2 regions of the Johannesbaptistia floridana genome follow, and region 1 is predicted to be linked to the other one. Evidence: predicted binding sites of a transcription regulator. Region 1 holds the regulator's gene; the other holds the start of a gene.

The links. The regulator HrcA, encoded in region 1, represses chaperone genes, less so after heat shock. The targets are predictions, from matches to a motif close to TTAGCACTCNNANNNTNNGAGTGCTAA.
Region 2: a site for HrcA is predicted at 5,581-5,607, ahead of groES (co-chaperone GroES). Genes of this name have one in related genera too.

What each region holds. Positions count from the first base shown of each region.
Region 1 covers NZ_JALKVM010000062.1:8,885-17,266, reverse strand. The annotation lists gene MW688_RS04595 (addiction module antidote protein) at 1-269, shown strand, start outside; gene MW688_RS04590 (hypothetical protein) at 470-823, shown strand; gene MW688_RS04585 (DUF3352 domain-containing protein) at 1,141-2,835, opposite strand; gene MW688_RS04580 (rhodanese-like domain-containing protein) at 2,915-3,265, shown strand; gene hrcA (heat-inducible transcriptional repressor HrcA) at 3,356-4,402, shown strand; gene MW688_RS04570 (peroxidase family protein) at 4,500-6,269, opposite strand; gene pyk (pyruvate kinase) at 6,491-8,251, shown strand; gene MW688_RS04560 (hypothetical protein) at 8,248-8,382, opposite strand, start outside.
Region 2 covers NZ_JALKVM010000351.1:43,993-52,374, forward strand. The annotation lists gene MW688_RS19445 (EAL domain-containing protein) at 1-2,075, opposite strand, end outside; gene ilvD (dihydroxy-acid dehydratase) at 2,234-3,922, opposite strand; gene MW688_RS19455 (squalene/phytoene synthase family protein) at 4,117-4,977, shown strand; gene MW688_RS19460 (hypothetical protein) at 5,122-5,511, opposite strand; gene groES (co-chaperone GroES) at 5,671-5,982, shown strand; gene groL (chaperonin GroEL) at 6,044-7,666, shown strand; gene rd (rubredoxin) at 8,117-8,299, shown strand.

The DNA.
Region 1 (8,382 bases):
TTAAACTTCATCCAGAAGAAATTGACGATTTTCTCTCAGAGAATTTTGCTGAATATGCTAAAGACGGCGACAGTGCTGCTTTATTATCAGCTTTACGGATTATTGCCCGTGTGAAAGGAATTTCTGCTTTAGCAGAAGAAGTGGGGATGACTCGTCAAGGCTTACAAAAAGCTCTATCGAGTAAAGGCAATCCTCGTCTTGATAGCATAAGTGCGATTATGCAATCAATGGGTTATAAATTAATGCCGCAGAAAATCAATATGTCTTGATCATAGCTTATTGAAATAAAGTTTTATTTGTATGAGTTAAGATTAATGCTGTTGTTATCTTAATTTGTATTCAATCGATTCTCATTTTTCTCGCTATCTTCTTAGTATTTTTTAAGTTTTGATCAAGTATTAACTCAGTTTCAACCTCGATACTAATAATCAAGACAAACAAAACAGATAATTTAATCGAGGTAAATAAAATGAAACGCTTAATTATAGGTTCAATAGCTACAATCACTCTAAGTTTAGCACCAGGTTTAGCCTTTGGTTCTGAAGTTAGTAATCTTCAAACAAAGTCAGCAGATACATCTACTAGTTTAGTAAATCAGACTAAGCCCTTTAACTTAGTATTTTTAGGCAAACAAGGCTTCTTTGTAGACCAAGGTATACCCAGTGGCGCTATTTTTCTACATTCAATCAATACAGGAAAAGTTACCGCAGAATCATTAATTGAAGCAGGTATTGCCGAAGGAAGACTTCACCCTGAGACAATTAACGACCAAGGGTATATCTCATCAGTGGAAAATGTTTTAAAAGATTTAGATCGCAGCTAAAACTTAGATCTTGCATCCTTTCCAAAAGTTACTGGTGTAGTGAAATGCACGAATTCGTTGTGACAGGTTGCCAAAAATGAATTTTTCCTAAGTAGTAGGGGCGCTCATACTTGCGCCCTTCTTCTGGGGATCATACTAATTAAACAGATAAGCTTCTGAATATAATATAATTAATGGTGCGTTACACTTCGTATTTCGCACCCTACATTCTAAATACAAGATAATTAATGGTGCGTTACACTTTGTTAACGCACCCTACATAATGTTTTTTTAACTAGGATTTATTACCGTTGAATAGTTACCCTTTGTAGACTTTTTTATTCTTGCAAATTAAACAAAATATTAGCTTGTTTAATTCCCGAATCTGAATCAGTTTCTAAACTAGTAATAGTTAGAGATTGTAGATGATCAAATAGAGGTCTTGCCGATAATTCTAAAACTCGTACTAGAGGAAACTGTTTTTCTAAAATTCCTCGACCTGTTTCCCAATCAAGATAAACATAACCCTGATTTTCTTGAGGGAGTAAACTAACACTATCTACCCAATTCTGATTAGAAATCAAAGGAGATTCTGAGGCAGCTAAAGCTTTAGCTAAAGCTTCTAAAGAAGAACTAAGAATAGAATATTTACCGATATTGGTATGAACTCCCTTAACCTCAGTATCGAGACGAAAAGATTTACTGATACTAGAATCAGGCTGAGACAATTGAGACCAAACTACAGTATTGCGGTTAAAAAGTGGAATAGTATTAACACTATTACCTTTAGCTTTAGCTAAGTCATCAAGATGTGCTATGGCTTCCTCTGAGTTAGCATCAGGAACTTGTTCTACCACAAAAATCCAATCACTTTTTCTCTTACCAGGTAAAGGAATTAAACCTAAGGCATATTCTCCTTCTACCCAACTAAAAATATCTTGGGGTAAATCAACCTCTTTAACACTATCTACTACTTTTTCTAAAACAGGTTTTAAAGCAGGATAGGTAGCAGTAGCATCAATTTCCTCAGTTTCGGTGGTGAGAGAAGTCCAAAATTGGTCTAAATCAGTCCCAGCGATCGCCAGAATGCTTTCTGAGGGGAGATAATTTAAAGCCTCTACAGGCTTAGTGAGTGATGCTTGACCCTCTGCTTGCTGAGGCAATCCAATGATTGCTGTTTGGGCTAACAATCCTTGGGGTTTCACGGAAATTGTGGTAGTTAGTAATTGATTTATATCGGGGGTTTCTTGCCAAGGTAAATTACTAATCCAAGCTGACACAGCGGGAAGATTGAGATAAACTACACCAATACGAGGGTCTACTAAAGAATTAATAGCTTTTTGGTAATTAGGAGAATTAAGTAAACTAAGTTCAGTAGCTTGAACATTATTAATAGCATCTTTAAGGACTTTAGGATGATTAGCAAACAGGACAAATTCTCCCACCACGGCACTGGCGGCGATATTATTTTCAACTCCCACAAGTTTAGGTTTTTGATAGATTAAATTAATACCCTTGTACTGTTCAAATATTAAATCAGAAGTTCCCGCCAAGGCTTTTTTCGAGTAGGAAGCTTGTAGGAATTGACGGGCTTTCTCTGGTTGTTGAGTAGCGGTTACTAACAAATAACCAGGTTGATTACCATTGTCACTATTGCGGTCAAAATCCAAAGAAGTAACAGCTATAGTGATTTCTTCCCCCAACCAATCTTTAATATCCTCTTGATAATCTAAACCCAAATTAGCCAGTAAGCTTTTTTTGAGTTGAGTTAATTCTTTTTTTGCTTGACGACGCTTACCTACAGGTGCGGTCAATTGCCTAAGACTCTCTAAACGTTCAGGATTTACTAACAAAGAGGCCATCAAAGGCGCCTGTTTAGGCACAAACATTGTTCCCGTTGGTTGTGTTTCTACTCCTCCCCCTAAAAGACGAAGGGCGCTTTGGTTAATAATCCAAGTAAAACTACCCACAGCAAGTAAAATTAGTAAAGCTGAACCTACTGCTAAAGTTAAAAGAAGAGAACGCAATTTCATTAAAAATTTTCCATAATTATAATTAGTTTTCTTTTTTAACATTATCATCAATTAATATCACTTTAATCTTGTATTATCTATGTCTATCAATCATCCACTCAACAAAATCAGTGTAGAAGAATTAGCTAGTCGTCTTGAGGAAAAAGACGAAACATTGCAATTAATCGATGTTAGAGAACCAGAAGAAGCAGAAATAGCCTCAATTCCGGGATTTCAATTGCTGCCTCTGAGTCAATTCAATCAATGGTCAGAGGAGATTCCCACGCGGTTTGAGCCAAATGTAGAAACTTTGGTAATCTGTCATCATGGTGTTCGTTCGGCTCAAATGTGTCATTGGTTACAGAGTATCGGTTTTACCCAGGTTAAAAATATTACTGGAGGGATTGATGCCTATAGCGTGATCGTAGATTCAACTATTCCTCGCTACTAAGTCAGTGTAGGTTTTTGGAAAAAGCGCTATACTAACATCAAAAACTAATTTAACCAACTTTTCAAAAATAAAAAAATTACTATTGGGCTAATGTCTGTTCAAAACCATCTCAATGAGCGCCATCAGCATATTCTCAAGGCTACCATTAAGCATTATATTGCTACTGCTGAGCCTGTTGGGTCAAAAACTTTAATTGACGAATATGATTTTAGCATTAGTTCAGCTACTATTCGTAACGTGATGGTGAAATTAGAAAAAGCCGGCTTACTATACCAACCTCATACTTCAGCAGGACGTGTTCCTTCTGACGAAGGTTACCGTATTTATGTAGACAAACTAATCACGCCTAATTACCATTTAGAAAAAAAAATAGAGGAGTATTTTCAAAAGCAACTCGAATATAAAACTCTCAGCTTTGAATCATTAATTCAAAAGGCAGCTAAGTTAATTGCTTCTGTCAGTGGTTACATTACCCTGATAACTACTCCTCAAACTCACACTAATCAATTACGTCATTTACAATTGTTACTTACGGAATCTGAGCAAATAATCTTAATTATAGTGACAGATTCCTATCAAAGCCAGTCTTTTTTAATTGAATCACAAGGAGAAATATTTAGTGAAGCCGAGTTACAAATTTTATCTAACTTTTTAAATGACCATTTAAAAGGCCGCTATATTTTTGAATTGGGTAACATAGATTGGCATAATTTTCAAGAGATGGGAAAATACGCTCAATTCTTATCGAAACTGTTCAGCGATTTTGCCAATCAAATAAAATTAGATAAAACTTGTCCTATTGTAATGCACGGCATCTCAGAGATACTGCGACAACCAGAATTTTCTCAACCCCAGACAACTCAAATGTTGTTTTATCTTCTAGAAGAACAAAAAGAGGAAATCTGGCCCCTGATTTCTGCCACATCAGCCTCAGTTTCTCAAGTTAATATTCGTATAGGGTCAGAAAATGATTTAGAACCAATGCGTAACTGTAGTTTAGTTTCATGTACTTATAGACAAGGAAACTTACCAGCAGGGAGTATAGCGATACTTGGTCCTACGAGAATGTTGTATGAAAATACCATTTCTCTGGTAAAATCAGCAGCAAGTTATCTCTCAAAAATATTAACAGGATAGTGATTAATTTTGTGAAAACTATTGTTACATTACTGCTGATTTAGTTATTAGCGATCGCCATCGGGTGAAAATCAGTATTTATATCAAATGCAAATAATCAAAACTTCTGAGGATATTTAGTAAAGAAAATAATGCCAAAACCAAGTAAAAAAATGACTGTAGAGGGTTCGGGTACAGTGGTAGCCGTATAAAAAAAGGCATCATCCTGGATATCTTCAATAGTAGAATTACGAGTCACTAAATCAGATAAAGTAGTGTGAGTAATCTGGGGATCTAAGAAAGTCAAAGTATCTAAATGATTCAAATAAAAAAAGCGATCTCCATCACGTAGCCTTCTAAATTGGTCAGCCACAATAGTTCCAAAAGTTTCTCCCAAAATAACCTTAGATTGATAGGGCTTTTCTGCTAAACCTCCCACCCATAAATCTAGATCATCTACAGACAAATAAATTCTACTCAAACGATCACTAATAAATAAATCAGGATTAATCTCAGTAAAACTATTATAGGGAGTCAAACCAAGATTACTACGGACATAATTGAGACTACCTAAACCGACATCTCTACCCCGTGCAATATTAACAGCGGCTAAATCATTACCACCACTAGCCGCGGGGAACATAAAATTACGTAATTCATCTACTAAAAAAGGGTCAAAAGCTTGAGATGTTTGGGAAGCAAGACCCATTAACAAAGAATCAGCGCCATTATCGATAATTTCTTGAGTATTGAAGAAACTCTCATTAAGGGGCAACTCAGCGATAATATTGTGATTCTGATTAACTCGAAGTAAACTAGGAGACAGGGTGGTGTGACCAAAACGAAAAGCAGCATTAGCAAATTCTTCGCTGACGCTGGCATTGACCTGAGGATTATAGCCAGTATACTCGCCCAAGGCATCATCTGTGATTAACAAGGGTAAAAATTCATTGTAGGTAATAATTTGAATTTGAGCTGTAACAACTCTTCTAGCCCCTTGGAATAAAAATTCATCTTCACTTAAACCCGAATCTCTCAAGGCTTTAATTAATTGTGAATCTCCGGCATCTAGACGGCTTTTCAATTCTCTAGCGAGACGATTATGTTCTCTCACCATCAGAGTATGAGTAGCTATTAACCCCAACTGCTCATTAACTCGGGCATCACCTGCGGCAAAAAGTTGATCGCGCTCAATTCCGAGAGGGTTAGCAAGAGGTACATTGACTTGACTCGCTCTTGGTAATAATTCTTCTCCATTGATCATATCAGTTTTTAATAATCCATCAGTAAATGTTCGCAGTTGATTAGAGATACTCACGGAAGAACCATAAACCATAGAGGCATCTATATAGGCAGTTATCTGATTATGATGTTCTGCGGGTACACCGGGAATAGCAGTACCTGGAACTATTTCATTTCTAGTAAAGGGAATACCAAAAGGGGAGTAGAGAGAATCTGGTTTACCTGTAGCAATATCAATAGGATTAACAGGAATATTACTAGGAGGAGCACCAGATTCTGGTTCATTCAAACTAATATCATGATCTACAAACTGACCCCATTGAAATAACCAACTACTTATATTGAGAGAATTAGGTAGAGATTGTCCATCTTGACGCACCACTATATTACTAACATCCCGGGGATTAGGAAGTGTCGTCACACCATCACTAGCTAAAGAGCGAGGACTGGAGTAGCCATCTTCATAGGCGGGTGGAGCTAGTCTGATTAGGGGTGTATGGACTTTTCCCCAGTCTGAATTCACTAAGTTGTTGTTAGAACCATCAAAACTAGGAAATTCTAGAGCTTGAGCCGGAACTATTGCTATACTAGCAACAAATATAGCTGTTTTAAACTTTAAAAATAAACTATAAAAGTACATAGTCATTCAGTATAATTAACTAATGAATAAGCCAATTATATGAAAATGCCCATTAATATTGTGACCGCCTGAGGTGGTCACTTGTACTTAGCAGCTTATCAATTTTGAATATTAATAGTAGAGGAGTGCTGTATAATCAAAAGCTATCGATTGAAGTTTGAACAGACTCTGTAAAATAGAAATATTTTCCTCAAGGCCAAATAATACTAATAGTATATGTAATTCCTATGCAATTTAGAAATTTTCCTAACCGCACGAAAATAGTAGCTACTCTAGGTCCAGCCACTAAAGATCCGGAAATACTGCGCCAAATTATTAAAGCAGGGGCAACTACCATTAGGTTAAACTTTTCCCACAATAATCATCAATACCATCAAGAAAGTATTCGTTTGATTCGCCAAACAGCCTATGAATTAGACCAACCTGTGGCAATTTTACAAGATTTACAAGGGCCCAAAATTCGTTTAGGAGAATTTAAAGAAGGCAATATTATTCTCAAACCCGGAGATCCCTTTGTGCTTACCAGTCATCCAGTTGAGTGTAATCAACAGATTAGTTCTATTAGTTACCAGTATCTTGCTGAAGAAGTCCCAGCCGGGGCAAAAATCCTTCTTGATGATGGCAAAGTAGAGATGCAGGTAGAAAACATTAAACCTGGGGCAAAAGAACTACACTGTCGAGTTGTGGTAGGTGGAGTACTTTCAAGTAAAAAAGGGGTTAATTTTCCCGGGGTGTATCTTTCGGTTAAAGCCTTAACAGAAAAAGATAGAACTGACTTGATGTTTGGTTTAGACCAAGGGGTAGACTGGGTAGCGTTGAGCTTTGTACGTAACCCTCAAGATATTTTGGAAATAAAAGACTTAATTGCTAATAGTGGGAAGTCTGTACCAGTAATCGCCAAAATTGAAAAGCACGAGGCTATAGAACAAATGGAGTCTATTCTCTCCTTGTGTGATGGAGTGATGGTGGCTAGGGGCGATTTAGGGGTAGAATTACCAGCAGAAGACGTGCCCATCTTGCAAAAACGTTTAATTACTGTGGCAAATCAGTTAGGAATACCTGTAATTACAGCCACACAAATGTTAGATAGTATGGCCAATAATCCTCGCCCCACCCGCGCTGAAGTTTCCGATGTAGCCAATGCCATTTTAGATGGCACTGATGCGGTGATGTTATCTAATGAAACAGCCGTAGGGAAGTATCCTGTAGAAGCAGTAGCAACCATGGCAACCATCGCCCAACGCATCGAAAAAGAGGAGTTTAACCTCCGTAATTACCCGGTTAATAAATCTTCGGTGCCCAATGCGATCGCCGGCGCTGTCAGTCAAATTGCCCACCAGTTAGATGTGGCCGCGATTATGACTTTAACTAAAACTGGTGCTACAGCACGTAATGTTTCCAAATTTCGCCCTCAAAAACCAATCCTTGCTGTAACTCCTCATGTTAGCATAGCTAGACAGTTACAAGTTGTCTGGGGAGTTAAGCCTTTATTAGTACTAGATTTAGCATCTAATACCCAAACCTTTGAAGCAGCTTTAAACGTTGCCCAAGAAAAAGCTTTGTTAAACAATGGAGATTTAGTGGTGATGACAGCAGGAACTGTACAAGGGGTTTCGGGTTCTACAGATTTAATCAAAGTGGAAGTAGTTAAATCTATACTGGGTACAGGAGTAGGTATTGGTCAAGGATTAGTTACAGGGAGGGCCAGAGTTGCTAGTCATCCTCAAACCTTAACCCACTTTAACCCGGGTGATATCCTGGTGGTTCCCTCTACGGATGCTGATTGTGTGGAGATGATTCGCCAAGCATCTGGGGTAATTACAGAAGTAGGACGCTTTAACAGTCATGGCGCCCAAATTTGTCTACGTTTGGGTATACCAGTGATTGTAGGTTTTGAAGAAGCGACTAAAATCATTCGCGACGGAGCTATTATTACCCTTGATATTAATCGAGGTTTAGTCTATTCTGGCTTAAAAAGCAATGTTTAGACAGTTTTATGAGTGTGGGGATGTTGCTTGATATTATCTTCTTGGCGAACCACATTCACAGCATTAAGCACTCGCTTACGTTCTAAAGAATAGTTAAAATCATCACGAAGTTGACCTAGGGGAATGTATTC
Region 2 (8,382 bases), on a different contig from region 1:
TCTAATCCATATTTATCTAAAACATCTACTAGTTTTTCTATCAAGTTGCTTTCTTGAAACTGTTTAGCTGAACAGCTAATACTAATAGGAACTATAGGTATACCATAGGCTCGCCAAGCTTGGTTTTGTTCACAAATAGTATTAACTAACCAGTCGCCAATTTTATTAATCATGTTAGTTTTTTTTGCTACAGGCATGAACTTTTCGGGAGTAAGTATACCAACTTCTTCATGTTGCCAATGTATAATTGCTTCTAAACATATAATTTCTTTGCCATCAAGTGCTACTACAGGTTGATAATATATTTTTAATTCTTCTTTTTCCATAGCAGTTTCTAAAAGCTTTTCTGCTTTGAGGAGTTTCACTGTTTTTTTGTCAACTTGAGCATTATAAAAATTATTGCCTGGTTTTTCTTTGATTTTTTCTAAAGCATATTCTGCCTTATCAATTAATACAGAAGCCTCTTCTCCTTCTGTAGGATATACACTTCCACCGATATTGAAGTTGCAGTTAATAGAAAATTCTTTAGCTAAAACTTGTAAGTGTTTTAATAGTCTTTGGGCAATTTTACCAATATCTTTAATTTCAAATAGACGTGAAAGTAAGATAATAAATTGATAACTATCCCAACGAGAGACTGTATCTCCTGCCCTCAAACTATTTTTAATTACTTGACTGATTGTTTTGATAATCTTTTCTTGTTCTTGTCTTGCCATTGTAGTTGTAATTTTTTCGCGATGATTGATTTCTATCAATAATATACCCGCTAAATTTTGATGTCTTTTGGCGTTAGCAATTGCCTTAGTCAAGTGTTCTAAAAATAGAGTTTTATTTGGTAATCCTGTCAGAGGATCATACAGTAAAATATTTTGATTAAAATCTTGAGAAATAGTATCGGCTTCTTTTTTCTCCGTCACAATTAAACATATAGTTTGTTGATCTTCATAATTTACGGTATGGACTTTCACATTAACATCAATTGGATAACCATTTTTATGGCGATGTACTGATGTTCCTACTAACTGATTATTTACTCTAATATTGGTAGTTATTTGATTTTCTATTACATCTTTTTCTAACTCTACTATATCTGATAATGATAAATTAAGCAGTGATCGAATACTGTAGCCAGTTAAATTGCTATAAGCATAATTTGCTTGAATAATTTTTTTAGAAACTGCATTTACCAGTAGTATTCCTTCATCGAGTTTGTTTAAAATTGAGTGATAAATAGCTTCACTGGCCTTGATCGCAATATTATTGTGCTTGCGTTTAGTGTAATCGAATATATAGCTTCTAACTACTTGGATATCAGCCAAGTAGTGAACATATTGTTCAAATATTTCTGAACCTATTTTTACTTCTCTTACCAACAAGCCTTGGGGTTTATTTTCTATATTATTTTTTTCTATTAAACCAGCAATTATTGGGTGTTTTTTTTTGCTATTTTCTATATCTTTAAATCTTAAAATTGCCGCACTATTAGCATAAGTTACTTCTCCTTTGTTATTGATCTCAATAATTGGATTTGGGCTTAACTCTGGAAAAGATGCTAATCTAACCAAATCTTTTGGGCTATATTCTTCTAATTCTGATTCTTCTGGAAATGCCAATGTTTCTTTGGATATATCTTCATTTTTAGCTTGATTTTTTTTCTGCTCAATCGAAGTTTTTTCTTCTGATTCTACGTCTTCATCATTTTCAATCAAGTTAAAATCAGGACTGCTGTCAAATATAATTTTATAAATTGCTTTAGCTTTTCCTCCAAACCCGATAATATCACCATGTTGAAGCTCATGAGATAAACTTTTTTTGCTATTAATCGTTAAGCCATTGGTGCTTTTTTTTCCTTGCAAATCGCCGTCAATAATCCGATAAAAAAATTGATCCGTCTTATAGTCAACTATCCTTAACAAAGTAGCATGATGACGGGAGACTTGGTGCTCATAAAGTACTATATTATTTTTTGTCTCGCGACCAATAGAATAAGTGCTATTTTCTAGAGTGACAAGACGACGGGCCTTACGATCTTCTATTACTAGAATATGGCGTGTTTGCTCAGAGTTATTACCCATGGAGTTGACCTATTAATGTTAAGTAAGAGTCTAAAGAATTATTAAGAAAGAGAAGATGAAAACATCAGAATTTATGTGAATTTTATTGAGTGAAGTTTCCTTCTGTTTAGATAAACAGAAGGGAAAGAGAGACACAAACAATAGTAATTGACTATTTACTATTTTAACAGATCTAAATCAGTGACCGCGCCTAAAGAACTTGAAGAAACCAACTTAGCATACTTAGCAAGTACTCCCCGAGTGTAACGAGGTTGAAGAGGTTGCCAATGTTCCAGCCTTGCTCGCAATTCTACTTCTGACACCTGAATTTCTAGTAAATTTCTATCAGCATCGATGGTGATGAGATCTCCTTCTTCTACAAGAGCGAGAGGACCTCCGACAGCCGCTTCTGGAGCCACGTGACCCACAACTAAGCCATAAGTTCCCCCAGAGAAACGGCCATCAGTAATTAAACCCACAGAATCTCCTAATCCTGCCCCAATTAAAGCAGAGGTAGGTGCCAGCATTTCGCGCATTCCTGGGCCGCCTTTGGGACCTTCATAACGAATAATCACTACATCTCCTGGCTTAATCTCTCCGGCTAAAATTGCCTTTAAGCAGGTTTCTTCTGATTCAAAAACACGAGCAGGTCCAGTAATTTGACGTTTTTTGATGCCAGTAATTTTAGCGACAGCTCCTTCTGGTGCTAGGTTACCAGTGAGAATAGCTAGATGTCCTTTGGTGTAGATAGGATTATCAAAAGAGTGAATAACATCTTGTTGAGGAGATGGTTTTTCGGGTATATCAGCCAGAATTTCCGCGATAGTTTGACCAGTGATGGTTATGGCATCTCCATGAATTAAGTCATTGACTAAAAGCATTTTCATCACTTGGGGGATTCCTCCTGCCTGGTGTAAATCAGTAGTCAGGTATTTACCCGAGGGTTTGAGGTCACAAAGTACAGGAACTCTTTGACGAATAACTTCAAAATCATTAAGTTTGAGGTCTACTCCCATGGTGTTGGCGATCGCCAATAAATGTAGGACTGAGTTAGTAGAACCTCCTACTGCCATTATTACAGAAATAGCATTTTCAAAAGCTTTGCGAGTGAGAATTTGACTAGGTAAAATTTGCTTACGAATTGCTTCTACTAAGACAAAAGCTGATTTAGCCGCACTATCGGCTTTTTCTGCGTCTTCAGCTGCCATAGTCGAGGAATAGGGTAAACTCATCCCCATAGCTTCAAATGCTGAGGACATGGTATTAGCCGTATACATACCTCCACAAGAACCAGCACCCGGGCAAGCATGACGTTCAATTTCTAGTAATTCCCCTTCTGTAATCTTGCCTGCGCTATACTGTCCTACGGCTTCAAAGGCACTAACTATATTGAGTTTTTGTCCTTGGTAGTAACCTGGTTTAATTGTGCCACCATAGACAAAAATACTAGGAATATTCAAACGAGCCATAGCAATCATGGCACCGGGCATATTTTTATCACAACCGCCAATAGCTAATACTCCATCGAGGCTTTGACCGTTACAGACTGTTTCAATGGAATCGGCAATTACGTCACGAGAAACGAGAGAGTATTTCATCCCTTCTGTCCCCATAGAAATGCCATCACTGATAGTAATTGTGCCAAAAAGCTGGGGCATTGCTCCCGATTCTTTGACGGCGATTTCAGCTTTTTTTGCTAAATCATTGATTCCCATATTGCAGGGTGTAATAGTACTATAGCCATTGGCTATACCAACAATGGCTTTACTAAAATCTTGATCTTCAAAGCCGACTGCTCGCAACATGGCGCGGTTGGGAGCTCGCTTTTGTCCTTGAGTAACAATTTTACTCCGTAAATTTTCTGTCATTAGCTAATTTTGTTTTGTGGAATTAGTAAAAGTATTTTAGGATAAGCATAGCTTAATCTCAACTTGTAGTAGTTGGAGGCTAATTCACAAAAGTTTCCTAAATTTTCGCAATTCAGTTATGATTATTGCTAAAAACGAAGTTGAATACTTGAGTAAATCTTTGGATATTCTTTATGGCGTGAGGAGCTAAATTAATGAGTTTACGTGAAAATGCTTTAGACATTCTCAAACAGACGAGTCGCACTTTTTATATTCCTATCTCTCGTTTACCAGATGAACTCTTAGAAGCCGTTGCTTCTGCTTATTTATGTATGAGGGCGATTGACGAGATTGAAGATCATCCCTCTCTTGATAATCTCACTAAAACTAAATTATTACGTCAACTGAGTTTTAACTTACAAGCTAGTAGAGAAAACTCTCAAATTAATGATTTTGTTACTGGAATTAAAACTAAAGAAAGTCAACTGGCTGAAGTTACTGTGAGAATTGGTGAATGGTGTTGCTTAGCACCTGTGGCGATCGCTCCTAGAATTTGGGATGCTACTGCTGCTATGGCTGATCGCATGGCTTATTGGTCTGAGAATAATTGGAAAATAGAAACCCGTGCTGACTTAGATAGTTATACTTTTAGTGTAGCTGGTGCTGTTGGCTTATTACTTTCTGATTTATGGTCTTGGTACAATAATACTAAAACTAATCGTATGTATGCTATTGGCTTCGGTCGTGGTTTACAATCTGTGAATATTTTGCGTAACTATAAAGAAGACCGTCTCCGGGGAGTCGATTTTTTTCCCAATGGTTGGAACCACACTATGATGCAAACTTACGCTCGCGATAACTTACATTTAGCTGATCTTTACACTAAATCACTTCCTCCTGGTCCTGCTTTAAATTTCTGTCAAATTCCTCTGGCTTTAGCTTATGGAACTTTGGAGGTTATTGCTCTTGGTAAAGAAAAATTGACTCGCAATGATGTCTTAGCTTTGGTTGAACGAGCAAGTACCTCCAGGTGGGATGGTAATTCCATCTTAGCTAGTGGTAATGCAGAAATATAAAATTTAGTTAGGTCTCAAAACTATCTAACCAACTATTCATTTAAACCAACCGACAGAAATTCCCTTACGCTTTTAAGCTAAGGGACAAAAGTCGGATGAATTAAAAGGTTCGATGCTAGAGAAAACCAACAACTATTACTATTTTTATCTTTGTCTCATACTTCCATTCTGACGTAAACGCCGCAAGGACCTTCCTAAACTACCATCTTCTTCAGTTGTTGCTGAAGGGGGTGCTTGTTGTGCCTCTGATTGCTCTGGTGGCAATTCTTCTGTAGCTTCACTACCCCTTACATAGGGACTATTTCTATTAGATACGCCTGTATTTTCCTCATTTGGGGATGATTGAGTTTGATTTCCCTGATTATTACCTATTGCTGATGGTTGTCCACAAAGGGCAGATAAATCAATGGTATTTCCTGTGTCATTAACCATATAACAGGAACCTTCTGTTTGGGCCTGTGCTATCCCTGATAGACAACAGATTAAATAAATATTGCTGCCAAGAGCGGCGAGTATGTGTCTTTTTGCATTCATAATTTTTTGCCTAAGTTCGGTAAACCGCACTCCTTACCCCGTTGCCATAGTAACCTAAGTTTCGTTACATTAGCACTCGTAAGGTGAGAGTGCTAAATAAATTCTCACAAATTAAAAAACCTAATTCGATTTTACAACAATAAAGAAAGAGGATAACTTATGGCTGCAATTAGTATCAATGTATCTACAGTGAAACCCTTGGGGGACCGCGTATTCGTAAAAGTAAGTCCCTCAGAAGAAAAAACTAGTGGAGGTATTTTACTCCCTGATACAGCTAAAGAAAAACCTCAAGTAGGAGAAGTAGTAGCAGTAGGTGCAGGGAAACTCAATGAAGACGGTTCTCGTGCTCCTGTAGAAGTAAAAGTAGGAGACAAAGTTTTATATTCCAAGTATGCAGGTACTGATATCAAACTAGCTGGTGACGACTACGTACTACTATCAGAAAAAGATATCCTAGCAGCAGTTTCTTAAAATAACCGCAAAAAGCAACTTTATCCACAAACAACTATTGGAGTTAAGGAACAGAGAAATTATGGCTAAATCAATCATTTACAACGAAGATGCACGTCGTGCTTTAGAAAGAGGTATTGACTTACTAGCAGAAGCAGTAGCAGTGACTCTAGGTCCCAAAGGTCGTAACGTAGTTTTAGAGAAAAAATTTGGCGCTCCTCAAATTGTCAACGATGGTGTAACTATCGCTAAAGAAATTGAATTAGAAGATCATATCGAGAATACTGGAGTATCTTTAATTCGCCAAGCTGCCTCTAAAACTAACGATGTAGCAGGAGATGGAACTACAACTGCTACAGTAATCGCTCACGCAATTGTCAAAGAAGGTCTACGTAATGTAGCCGCAGGGGCTAATCCAATCGCCATCAAGCGTGGAATCGATAAAGCTACAGAATTTTTAGTAGAAAAAATTAAAGAACACGCTAAACCCATCGAAGATTCTAAGGCGATCGCACAAGTAGGGTCAATTTCAGCCGGTAACGACCAAGAAGTGGGTGAAATGATCTCTAAAGCGATGGACAAAGTGGGTAAAGACGGAGTAATTTCTCTAGAAGAAGGTAAGTCTATGACTACTGAACTAGAAGTTACTGAAGGTATGCGCTTCGATAAGGGATATATTTCTCCTTACTTCGTCACTGATACCGAACGTATGGAAGGGGTGTTTGAAGATCCCTTGATTTTAATCACTGACAAAAAAATTACCCTAATTCAAGACTTAGTTCCTATCCTAGAACAAGCGGCACGCCAAGGTAAGCCTTTAGTAATTATTGCTGAAGATATTGAGAAAGAAGCTTTAGCTACTTTAGTAGTTAACCGTTTACGTGGTGTACTAACAGTAGCCGCAATTAAAGCTCCTGGTTTTGGCGATCGCCGTAAGCAAATGCTCGAAGATATTGCCGTTTTAACTGGTGGCGAATTAATTAGTGAAGACGCAGGCTTAAAACTAGAAAGCGCTAAAGTAGAAATGCTTGGTTCAGCTCGTCGTGTTACCATTACTAAGGACAACACTACTATTGTGGCTGAAGGTAACGAAGACAAGGTTAAAGCTCGTTGCGAGCAAATTCGTCGTCAAATAGAAGAATCCGATTCTACTTACGACGTAGAAAAATTACAAGAGCGTTTAGCTAAACTTTCTGGTGGTGTAGCTTTAATCAAAGTAGGTGCTGCTACTGAAACCGAAATGAAAGACCGTAAGCTTCGTTTAGAAGATGCCATTAACGCCACTAAAGCTGCTGTAGAAGAAGGAATAGTACCTGGTGGTGGAACTACCCTCGCTCACCTCGCTCCTCAGCTTTCCGAATGGGCTAACAGCAACCTTGCTAACGAAGAATTAACAGGTGCCATGATTGTAGTCCGTGCTCTTCCTGCTCCTTTAAAACGGATTGCGGAAAACGCTGGCCAAAATGGTGCAGTTATTGCTGAAAAAGTTAAAGAAACAGAATTTAACGTTGGTTACAATGCTGCTAACAATGAGTTCTGCGACTTATTTGCCGCAGGTATTGTTGACCCTGCTAAAGTTACTCGCTCAGCTTTACAAAATGCTGCTTCTATCGCTGGTATGGTTCTTACTACAGAATGTATTGTAGCGGATAAACCAGAGAAAGAAAAAGCTCCCGCAGCTCCCGGCGGCGACTTTGACTACTAATTTTTAATTAGTCTCCACACAACTCACACTGATTAATCGTTTCAGTGTGGGTTTTTTTATTTTGTAGCCCTAAGCATCTGGGCAGAATTAATACCAAATCCTAGTTATAAAACCCAGTTATTATGTAAAGATGAGTTTGTAGTAGGGCTTTAGCCCATCAGTTTTGATACAAGATATGAGTATTCCCTGCGGGTAGCGCTATATTTTTTGGACCTTTAGTCCAACTACGAACCTCATTTTTAAACTGCGAGTATATAAACTGGATGCGTGTATAATTTCATTTGTTTGTACTGCTATATACCCTCTTTTATGGCGATCGCGTTGTTGATAATGCTCTATGTCTTGAGAAATAGATATTACTCAAACATTAAAACTATAGAAAGATTTCAAGCTTCGATTATTTCCCTAGGATAGTTATTAATACCGAGTAATTGGAGAAACACAATATTTATGAATAAATATATTTGTCAAAAATGTGACTATATCTATGATCCTGCTAAAGGAGACCCTGATTCTGGAATTGAGCCTGGTACTCCCTTCGAGGCGATACCAGATGATTGGCAATGTCCTGTATGCGGTGCTCAAAAAAGCGATTTTAAAGTTTATGATGCTCCACAACCTAGCTTGACCTAATCTTGTTTAAAGACAATCTCAATAACACTACCAACGCGGAAATTAGTTTTTCTGTGTTGGGTTTTTTAGTTTAAACTGGCTAT